Regions from separate parts of the Lysinibacillus sp. CTST325 genome, predicted to be linked through region 1. Evidence: riboswitches for the same ligand, from Rfam matches in the RefSeq annotation. Region 1 holds a riboswitch; the other holds the start of a gene.
What was found. A riboswitch is a leader RNA that binds a small molecule or an ion and turns the genes downstream of it on or off. The one in region 1 is predicted to bind FMN.

Region 1 (5,122 bases):
AGAAATATTGTCAAGGCACATTCAGGCAATATTATGGTAGATAGTGTGCTAAAAGAGGGGACTACATTCACGTTTTATTTACCTTTTGATTAATACTATTAAAGAGTGGTATTAATTGGATGTAACTTCTGTGGACATTTAGACGACAAATATAAATAGAACGGGGGTGGAGTGCTTTGAATGACTCCGTGTTCCATCGGTTATACGATGCATATCATCAAGACGTGTTCCAGTTTCTTATTTATTTAGTAAAAAACCGTACACTTGCTGAAGATTTAGCGCATGAGGTTTATGTTCGCGTATTGCGCTCGTATGATCAGTTCGCAGGGAATAGCAGCGAAAAGACTTGGCTTTTTGCTATTGCTAAAAATGTCGCTATTGATCATTTTAGAAAGCAGGCTGTACGACAAAAACATTCACTTGATTTTTTTGATTGGGAAACGGAACAGCTACATTCAACCACACCATCACCGGAAGAAATGCTGCAGGCCAGTGATGAATTTATGCAGGTACAATCAGCACTTGAACACTGTACTGGTGACCAAAAAATGGTCATTATTATGCGCTACTTTCAAGATTTATCGATTGCAGAAACTGCACAAATACTAGATTGGACAGAAGCGAAGGTAAAAACCACTCAGCATCGTGCCATTAAATTTTTAAGGCAACAGCTACAACAGGTTAGTGAACAGGAGGCGAAAAGGCAATGACACATAACCAATTTGATGATGACCAACTTGAGCATCTATTAAATAATGCCCCTAAGCTTTCTGACCGCCGTTCGAAAGAAGAAATATTCAATCGATTAATGACAGATGCTCGCTTGCAGGATAATGTCCATCTTCAAGAAGCTATACAACAACCGATAGATGATGAAATAACATCGCAAGAGCAACAACACAGTATTCCTATGCAACAAGAAAGTACCGAGACAGCGACAACAAAGAAGAAAATTCGTAAATGGCCAATCTTTATGAGCGTTGCAGCAGTTTTCGCTTTAACAGTACTTACAGGCTCTATGTTCATGAATCATAATGATGCAAAAATAGACCAGGCTAATGCTCCTGAAACCTCTCAATATTCAACATCGCAGGATAGTCATGCAGCGAAAAGCTCTGTCAACCATGATAAGATGATGGAATCCAACAGCATAGTAGCAGAACATTCAAGGATCATGTCTTTACGATCATCAGTTTATGAGGAAGATTTAACAGATGCAGTAGTATTTCATATTGGTTTGGCAAATCGTGATAAGAAAAGCGTACCGATGACGTATATCATTCCAAATGAACGAGTTGCTACTGATTTTGCGAAGAAAAAGCCTACAACATTACAAATGTATGAAAAGTATGCGCCGCAAATTGATGAGAAAGCAAATGGTCTTACTAACTATCATCCATATAAAGGAGAATTGAAGGAGAAGGGCGATAAACTAGTTCATGTATTGCCGGAGGAAAATGATTATGATGTTGCTTCAGCAGATACTAATGAATATTTAGAGACTTTACAGGATACATTCTCTGATTCAGAGTATAAAGATGTTGAGTTTGAAAATCCTGATGGTACAGCCTACAAATTTTCCAAGGAAGAAGAGCCAAGTAATCCTAAGGCATTAACAAGCTCAAATCATTTTAATTATTATTTATATAAAGATGAAAATGGAGCTGAATATTTATCACCCGATTCTCGTAAAACTTTTCCCACTGTAACAGAAGCACTTACCGATATGCGAAATAAAAATGATGATGTATACGTTTCAGTTGTACCGGAAAATATAACATACACTGTGAAAGAAGTAGCAGAAGGTGTTATTGTTACATTTGATGAGCCGCTTGATTTAACGACCATGGATACTGTTCGTGCAACTCAGCTGATAGAAGCTATGATGCTCACTGCTGCAAGCTTTGATCAACAAATACGTTTAGACAATGTTGTACAGGAAACCTGGGAGGGATTTGATTTAAAAAAATTCTTGCCAAAGCCTGTAGGAGCCAATAAACGATATATGCCATAAACAGCATAACGGTAGAACTTAAAAAATTTTTTGGAGCATTCTCGCCGCTATATGTGCGTGAATGCTCTTGTCATTTTATGACACCAGTAGCAAAGAGTTATTGCTCATAAAAGCCTATTGGTGAGGATTAGTGGAGATGTAGAAAACCCTCACTGATTAAAGTTTCGCTCTATGAGCTATTGGTCGAGTATTTATAAAGCATACAAGTTTAATCGGAATTTTTTAAGCAAAGCTATTTACATTTCTCTAATAATTCATTATAGTAAGGCTATGAAACAAAAAAATAATGATTCATCTTCGGGGCAGGGTGAAAATCCCGACCGGCGGTAATAGAGTTGTAAATCGCTAATGTTTCCTTTAAGACATATTAGCTCGCATGATTTACTAAAAGCTCTTCAGCCCGCGACCTGTGCAAATAATTTTTTGCATGGCTGACTTGGTGTAATTCCAAGGCCGACAGTTAAAGTCTGGATGGGAGAAGATGGAGGTACGATCGTCATTCATTGTTATGAATTTAGCTATGTATGAGCGTTTTTTCGATGTGGCTTCACACAGCGTATGCTCAGAAAATAGTTAATTAATGGCGTTTTTTAATCATGCCTATTCTCCCTTATGCTCTTTTGCATAAGGGTTCTTTCATGATGATAATCGATTAGGTCGTAACCTTTCTTCTTGCGAGATTGAATCAGCAAAGAGGAGAGAGTTTTCTATGAAGAAAAATGTTAAACTTCAATCGTATATTACGATTGGCATGCTGAGCAGTATTTCGTTTTTATTAATGCTTTTTAATTTCCCGATTCCGCCATTTCCAGCGTTTTTGGAAGTGGACTTCAGTGATATGCCAGCATTACTAGCAGCGATCACTATGGGACCTGTAGCTGGTATTTTAGTAGAATTATTTAAAAATGTGTTGGACTGGGTTTTCTCAGGCACGCCAACGGGAGTACCGGTAGGACATATCGCGAACTTTGTGACAGGTATTTTATTTATTCTACCAGTGAGTTTTGTTTTTAATCGCTCCAAAACAGTTAAAGGCCTTATCGGAGGTTTAGCTGCTGGAACAATTGTAATGGCAGTAGGGATGAGCATTCTTAACTATGCAGTATTTTTACCTATGTACACTTACTTTTTAGGTATGGAGCCTGTTGTAGGTGATTCACTATATAAAATGATCGTAGCTGGTATATTGCCATTTAACATTGTAAAAGGTATTTTAATTACTATCATCATGGCATTACTATTTACAACGATGCGTAAATGGATTAATAATCAGCGTTCCATGTATTTAACAAAATAATTAGGATGAGACCTCGAGCTGTTAAGCGTTCGAGGTTTTTTTATTTAGAATGATGGTTGAGGTGTTGGATAATATTACGCAAAAGTAACGTATAGAATTAATCTAGTCGAGTGTATTATTTTATTGTAGAATAAGGAAGAGTTGAGTAAGTTAGAGGAGTTTGAAGAGATGAGTGAAAAAAAGAGTCAGTGGTCTAGTAAACTAGGCTTTATTTTAGCATCGGCTGGAGCTGCAATTGGACTAGGCGCAATTTGGAAGCTTCCTTATGTTACTGGACAAAGTGGTGGAGGAGCGTTTTTCCTTATTTTTGTTCTATTTACATTGCTGATTGGTTTACCGATGTTGTTATCAGAATATATTTTAGGTCGTGGTACACAGTCTGAGGCTGTAACTGCCTATAAAAAAATTGCACCTACAAAAACAGGTTGGGCTTGGGTTGGTCGTATGGGTGTGCTCGGCTGTTTTTTATTATTAAGTTTTTACAGTGTTGTAGGAGGTTGGATTTTTATATATAGTGGCCTTGGTGTGACTGGGGCTGTTATTGATCCTTCCGTTGATCCTAGTGAACTATTTGCAAAGATTGTAGGAACACCTTGGATTACATTACTAGGTTTAGGGCTGTTTACGCTAGTAAATGTATTAGTCATTTCACTTGGTGTGCAAAATGGTATAGAAAAGGCCAATAAGTGGATGATGCCTTTATTATTCATTATGTTTATTGTGCTTGTTGTGAGGGCTTTAACATTAGATGGGGCAATGGAGGGGGTTAAGTTCTTCTTATGGCCTGACTTTTCCAATATAACTGGAAAGGCTATATTAGAAGCGTTAGGGCAGTCTTTCTTTGGCTTAGCGGTAGGGTTTTCTTGTCTTGTGACGTACAGCTCCTATTTAAAGAAAGATGTGAGCTTACCTAATTCCGCAGGCTCCGTTGTTCTTCTCACAGTGCTTGTATCGTTTTTAGCAGGATTAGCAATTTTCCCTGTTGTATTTGCTTTTGATTTAGAACCAGCATCTGGACCTGGCTTACTGTTTATGGTTCTGCCAACAGCATTTAGTCAAATGCCATTTGGTGAAATATTCTTAGCGATGTTTTTATTATTATTTTTATTCGCAACGCTAACTTCTTCATTCAGTTTATATGAAATTATCGTAGCGGCATTTATGGAAAAGGGACGTATGTCTCGTTCTGCATTGACGATGCTACTAGGTGTAGTAGTCTTTATTGCGGCGATTCCTGCAGCGCTTTCATCAAGTACTTTAGCGGATGTATCAATTTTTGGAAAAACAATTTTTGATGCAACTGACTTTTTAGTATCTAATTTAATGCTTCCGTTAGGTAACTTATTGATTGCTATTTTTATTGCGTATGTAGTTGATAAAGAAATTGTGAAGAAGGAATTATTAATAGGAAGTCAAATGGGGCAGGGGTTCTATTCAACGTATCGACTACTGATGTTAATAGTAGTACCTTTTGTGATTATCGTTGTGTTTGTAAATATGCTTTTACAATATTAAAGTGAATAGGTTGCATTCCGTTTAATAGGAATGCAACCTACTTTTATGTTTGGGAGGGCAACAACAGGGTTAGTATTCGCTAAGTGATAGTTCACCTAGCCAGCCTTCTTTAATGATCTGTCTTGCTTGCTCTTCGCTTTTAGTAATAGGGAATACTTTATCGACTTGTGAAATAGCAAACAAGTTACGAATGAAATCATCGACAACAATAATGGCGATTTTCTTTTCTTTTACAGATACTTTCTTTGCGAAATTGACAATCATGCCAAAGCCGGTACTATCGATGTTTGTAACCT
Region 2 (5,122 bases), 260 kb from region 1:
TTAAATAATATGCATTTACCGAGGAAGTAATAGGAATGATAAGTGCGATTCCAATACCTGCGCAGAATATCATAATAAGTTCAGTGGCAAATACTTTTGAATTAATAATTTCACCAATTGAATAAGATAAATCTTTAAACCATATGAGCAAGCTTAAATATCCACCAAAGAAAGCGAAAAATAATGTATTTGTATCTGTACCTAAAATGTCCCTTCCGATGCTTAAACCTGATGTAAATAATTTTTTTCTGCTAATTAACGGATTATGATGAAGAATTTCATGCATGGAAGTAGCAATAGAAATGGCAACATCTAAAATGGCCCCAATCGTACTCATAATAATAACGGAAGCTCCAATTTGCACAAAATTGACACCAATATAAAGAGAAAATATGCTAATTTCTTCTGAGGATTCTTCCCCGAATCCTCGAATCATTGATTTCTCCGTTACAAAAACAATGAATAATAATAAAATTACAATCGTAATCATGGTAGAAATGAATGCAGTTACCGTTTTACTGCTCGTTTCATTAATAAAAAATAAGCTAATCCAGCTAATGACGGTACAGGCAATGAGCGTTAATAAAATCGGACTATTTTTCTGACTGGTCATTAAAAAGATAGTTATAAAGAGTACTCCAAAGTTTAAAAATAAAGATAGAAAAGATCGTACTCCTTTTTTTCCACCAATAACGATCATCAATATGAATAAAATGGCAGTTAACCATACTAATACATTCATTATTTTTCCCTCTTTCGATTAATGAAAAAAATAGAAGTGTATAAACTGATTGGAATTGTTAAGACCACACCTATTCCACCTGCTAGTGCCCTAGCTAATTCTAATGAAAGGTTCATGGAAAGTGTTTGCCCTAATGGATAAGAGTTTTTCAAATATAAAATCAACATAGGGATTGAGCCACAAATATAAACAAAAAACAAAATACTTGTAATCGTTCCCATAATGTCTTTCCCGATGTCCATCCCTGAGGTTTTCAGTGCTTGGTCAGAAATATTTTGGTTTTGCTCAAATAAAGCGAACATTGAAGAAGCCATTGTGATGGAGACATCCATTACAGCTCCTAGTGCTCCAATAAATAACCCAGCCATAAAAATCACTCGATAAGGTCGCGTTAAAAATTGCATCTCTTCATATCGAATTCCATTTTCGTTTGTGATCCACAGAACTAAAGCGCTAATCAATAACGAAATAAATGTTCCGATAAGTGTTGCAGCAATCCCTGCATATGTTTTTTCATTCAAGCCGTTAATGAGAATTAAAGAAATGACCGTAAATAAAAGAACACATACCCCGCTAATAAATATCAAATTTATATTAGATTGTATATATAAATCCAAAGCGTAGGATAAAACAAGAGAATTTACAATTAAACTGATGATTGAAAATAACCCTTGCCTTTTACCAACGATCAGCAAAGCAAAAATAAAAATCCACGCCACTATCAAGACAAACTGATCACGTTTCACGTCTAAAATAGCCCCAGTTAAATCCCCATTTTTGTTTGTATTTGCTTTAATGGAAACAAATAATTTATTCCCAACATGGTACTCTTGATCAAAGGCTCCAGATGCTGAATACTCATTTGTAAAATGAATAAGCTTACCTTTTTTTTCACCATTTTTTAATACAGCTGTAATTTGCTGAGTATATAAATGATCTTCATTTTCATACAAATCCGTTACAGGGTTTGATTCTTTTAATTCCGTTTTTATAACTTCCGCAATTGGACGATCATAAAATGCTTCGTTGTGATAAACGAAAAAAACAGAAGCGATAAAGCAAATTGCGATAAAGGTATAAAATATAACTTTGTTAAAAGATTTTTTTTTCAAGATGTTTTGCAATAAAAAAACCTCCAATGTGAGAAGGGAATCTAATCCTAGTCGTTGCGTTCATTGTTAACGTTGGCACGAACAATGACTCACAGTGTCACTATGAATTTTAATGTCAAGCGGATTAAAAAAGTGCCATTATAATGTAACGTGCTAATTGAATAGAGGTTCCTTAATAAGTAGCTTTTAGCTTACTTAGTTTTAGCATATTTAAATTATTGTTATTCATTGTGTAAGTATATATTAATTTATTCGCTTTAGATCAATAGTATGGTTATTAGCAGTGTCTTAGGGAAATATAGACAACTTAGCATATGAAGGAAGCGGTAAAATACAGAAGAGGGGTTCGAGGGATGCAGTCGCCCCAGGACCGATTTGGATGCCATTAACTGTCTCTAGGTATCCAACGGTTGTCAAATACGTCAATAAAACGAGCGGGGCATGCGCCTACCTATATTTAGCCCCCGATGACTCATCCTTCGTTATTGGTCAAGTACTACATGTGGATGGGGATCATTACTGAAATTTAGAAATTGTTTTTGAGAATTATCTGGATAAATTAATCAAGTAGTGTTATCGTAAGAAATAGCTAAATAAAATATCCTTCAGGGTAGGGTGAAATTCCCAATCGGCGGTGATGAAGAAATTCAAAGTCCGTGAGCGCAAGCTGATTTGGTGCAAATCCAAAACCGACAGTTATAGTCTGGATGGGAGAAGGGTAAAAGTGTGAGCTTTTTAAATTCGCTTGAGTTTATAAGGTTTGTTTGAGTATGCTTTTATTTTAACTACTTCCCATTTTATAGTTGGGAAGTAGTTTTTGTTTTATTTGGCTAAAAAATTGAATAGCAGTTGTTCTTCGGGGTAGGGTGAAATTCCCAATCGGCGGTGATGAAGAAATTCAAAGTCCGTGAGCGCAAGCTGATTTGGTGCAAATCCAAAACCGACAGTGACAGTCTGGATGGGAGAAGAACGATGAGATGACAGCCTATGGAAAAAAATATTATATCCATGAGGTTTATTTGTTGACGTCTTATGTATATGAACTCCCAAACCCCTTTAATCTAAGGGGTTTTTTGTTTGAACGAAAATTATTAAATGAATGAAAGTAGGTGTAAAAATGTTTACGGGAATTGTTGAGGATATTGGTACCGTAAAAACCATGCAAAGCGATCGGCAAAGTATGAAAATTACCGTTATTTCAAAGGAAATGGTAGAGGATGTAAAGCTCGGGGATAGTATAGCGGTCAATGGTGTTTGTTTAACAGTGATACATTTTAATGAACAAGAGCTAACGATGGATGTAATGCCTGAAACAGTGAGCGCAACAAATTTACAGCAGCTCGCAGTTGGAGATCCGGTAAATTTAGAGCGTGCTATGTCAGCTAATGGACGTTTCGGTGGTCATTTTGTATCCGGACATGTTGACGGGGTAGGGAAAATAGTGCGCAAGCGGCCATTAGCAAATGCAGTCTATATTGATATTGAACTATCAACAGAGTTAACGAACTACTGTATTCCAAAGGGTTCTATCACAATTGACGGAACGAGTCTAACACTCTTTCATGTCGAGAAAAACGGTGTCACAGTATCACTGATACCTCACACATACCAGGAAACTATTTTAGGTATGAAGAAAATGGGTGATCTCGTTAATGTAGAAACCGATTTAGTTGGAAAATACATTTTGCATCAACTTAAGTGTGGACAGGAACCTCCGACCATCACAAGAGATTTCTTAGCACAAAACGGGTTTTAACTAACATTTTACGAACTGGAGGCGGCGATATTGCTACATTCAATTGAAGAAGCAATAGAGGATTTAAAACAAGGGAAGATGATTATTGTAGTAGATGACGAGGACAGAGAAAACGAAGGGGACTTACTCGCACTTGCGGAATTTATGACTCCAGAAACGATTAACTTTATGGCGACCTATGGACGAGGTCTTATATGTACACCGATTTCACAGGAGCTTGCACAAAAGTTAGCATTAAAGCCTATGGTTAGTATTAATACAGATAATCATCAAACGGCATTTACCGTTAGTATAGATCATGTAGACACAACGACTGGAATTAGCGCATTTGAACGGGCAATGACTATACAAAAAATGTTAGAACCACAAGGGAAAGCCGCAGATTTTCGTAGACCAGGCCATGTATTCCCGTTAATAGCAAAAGATAATGGTGTATTAGAGCGTAGAGGACATACAGAAGCTACAATTGATTTGGCCAAACTTTGTCATAGTGTTCCCGCGGGCATTATTTGCGAAATTATGGGCGACGATGGCAAAATGCTACGCTTTAATGACCTCATTAAATATGCAGCACAACATCATTTAAAAATGATTTCCATAGAAGCATTGGCAACATATCGTCGACAACAAATAATGGAAGAAAACACACAGACAATATAAAGGAACATCAACAAAAGTTTGGAATGACATTTGTTAAAACGTACTTTATGTATATAAGTTGATTGGAGTGGAGACTAGACAACTCCTTGGGATTAGCGACTCATCGGACGCCCCCAGGAAAGCGCCTAGTCGGAACGGAAATCAACCCCACGTTATGATGAGTAGACTAAATAATAGAGGAGAGATTCAAAATGGTTAAAACATTTGAAGCACAATTAATTGGTACGGATTTAAAAATAGCAGTAGTAGTTGGTCGTTTCAACGAATTTATTACAAGCAAATTATTAGACGGTGCATTAGATGGTTTAAAGCGTCATGGTGTGGATGAGAATTCTATCGATGTAGCATGGGTTCCTGGTGCATTTGAAGTGCCATTCATCGCGAAACAGTTAGCTGAAACAAAGAAATATGATGCCATTATTGGATTAGGTACAGTAATCCGTGGCTCAACAACACATTATGATTATGTATGTAATGAATCAGCAAAAGGAATTACAAATGTGTCACTAACTACAAATGTACCTGTTATTTTTGGCATTGTAACTACAGAAAATATTGAACAAGCGATTGAGCGCGCAGGGACTAAATCAGGAAATAAAGGCTATGACGCAGCAATGTCTGCTATTGAAATGGCAAATTTAAAAAAGTTGATTGGATAAATATTGTCGAATAATAGTATGGAAATTGCATATGTAAATTATTCTGAGAAGCATTTTAAACATTAAGTATTCTTGAATATTTTTATAAAACATGGGGAAAATATCCGTAAGTGTATTTATGTTATTACTCATAAATGTACTAATTTGGAGCTGGCTCAGTAGGAGATGAGGGATATTTCTTCAATGGAACAAG

Region 2: another riboswitch for FMN. It lies ahead of ribE (riboflavin synthase); the one in region 1 lies ahead of ACYQ73_RS01910 (ECF transporter S component).

Annotation. Positions count from the first base shown of each region.
Region 1 covers NZ_BAAFHO010000001.1:372,662-377,783, reverse strand. Annotated here, with positions in the region: gene ACYQ73_RS01925 (ATP-binding protein) at 1-93, shown strand, start outside; gene sigX (RNA polymerase sigma factor SigX) at 177-710, shown strand; gene ACYQ73_RS01915 (RNA polymerase subunit sigma) at 707-2,014, shown strand; FMN riboswitch at 2,304-2,501, shown strand; gene ACYQ73_RS01910 (ECF transporter S component) at 2,724-3,311, shown strand; gene ACYQ73_RS01905 (sodium-dependent transporter) at 3,480-4,826, shown strand; gene ACYQ73_RS01900 (STAS domain-containing protein) at 4,896-5,122, opposite strand, start outside.
Region 2 covers NZ_BAAFHO010000001.1:117,604-122,725, reverse strand. Annotated here, with positions in the region: gene ACYQ73_RS00610 (YibE/F family protein) at 1-742, opposite strand, end outside; gene ACYQ73_RS00605 (YibE/F family protein) at 742-1,857, opposite strand; FMN riboswitch at 2,452-2,577, shown strand; FMN riboswitch at 2,703-2,828, shown strand; gene ribE (riboflavin synthase) at 2,972-3,610, shown strand; partial or broken gene ribB (3,4-dihydroxy-2-butanone-4-phosphate synthase) at 3,641-4,234, shown strand; gene ribH (6,7-dimethyl-8-ribityllumazine synthase) at 4,462-4,929, shown strand; gene ACYQ73_RS00585 (spore germination protein) at 5,113-5,122, shown strand, end outside.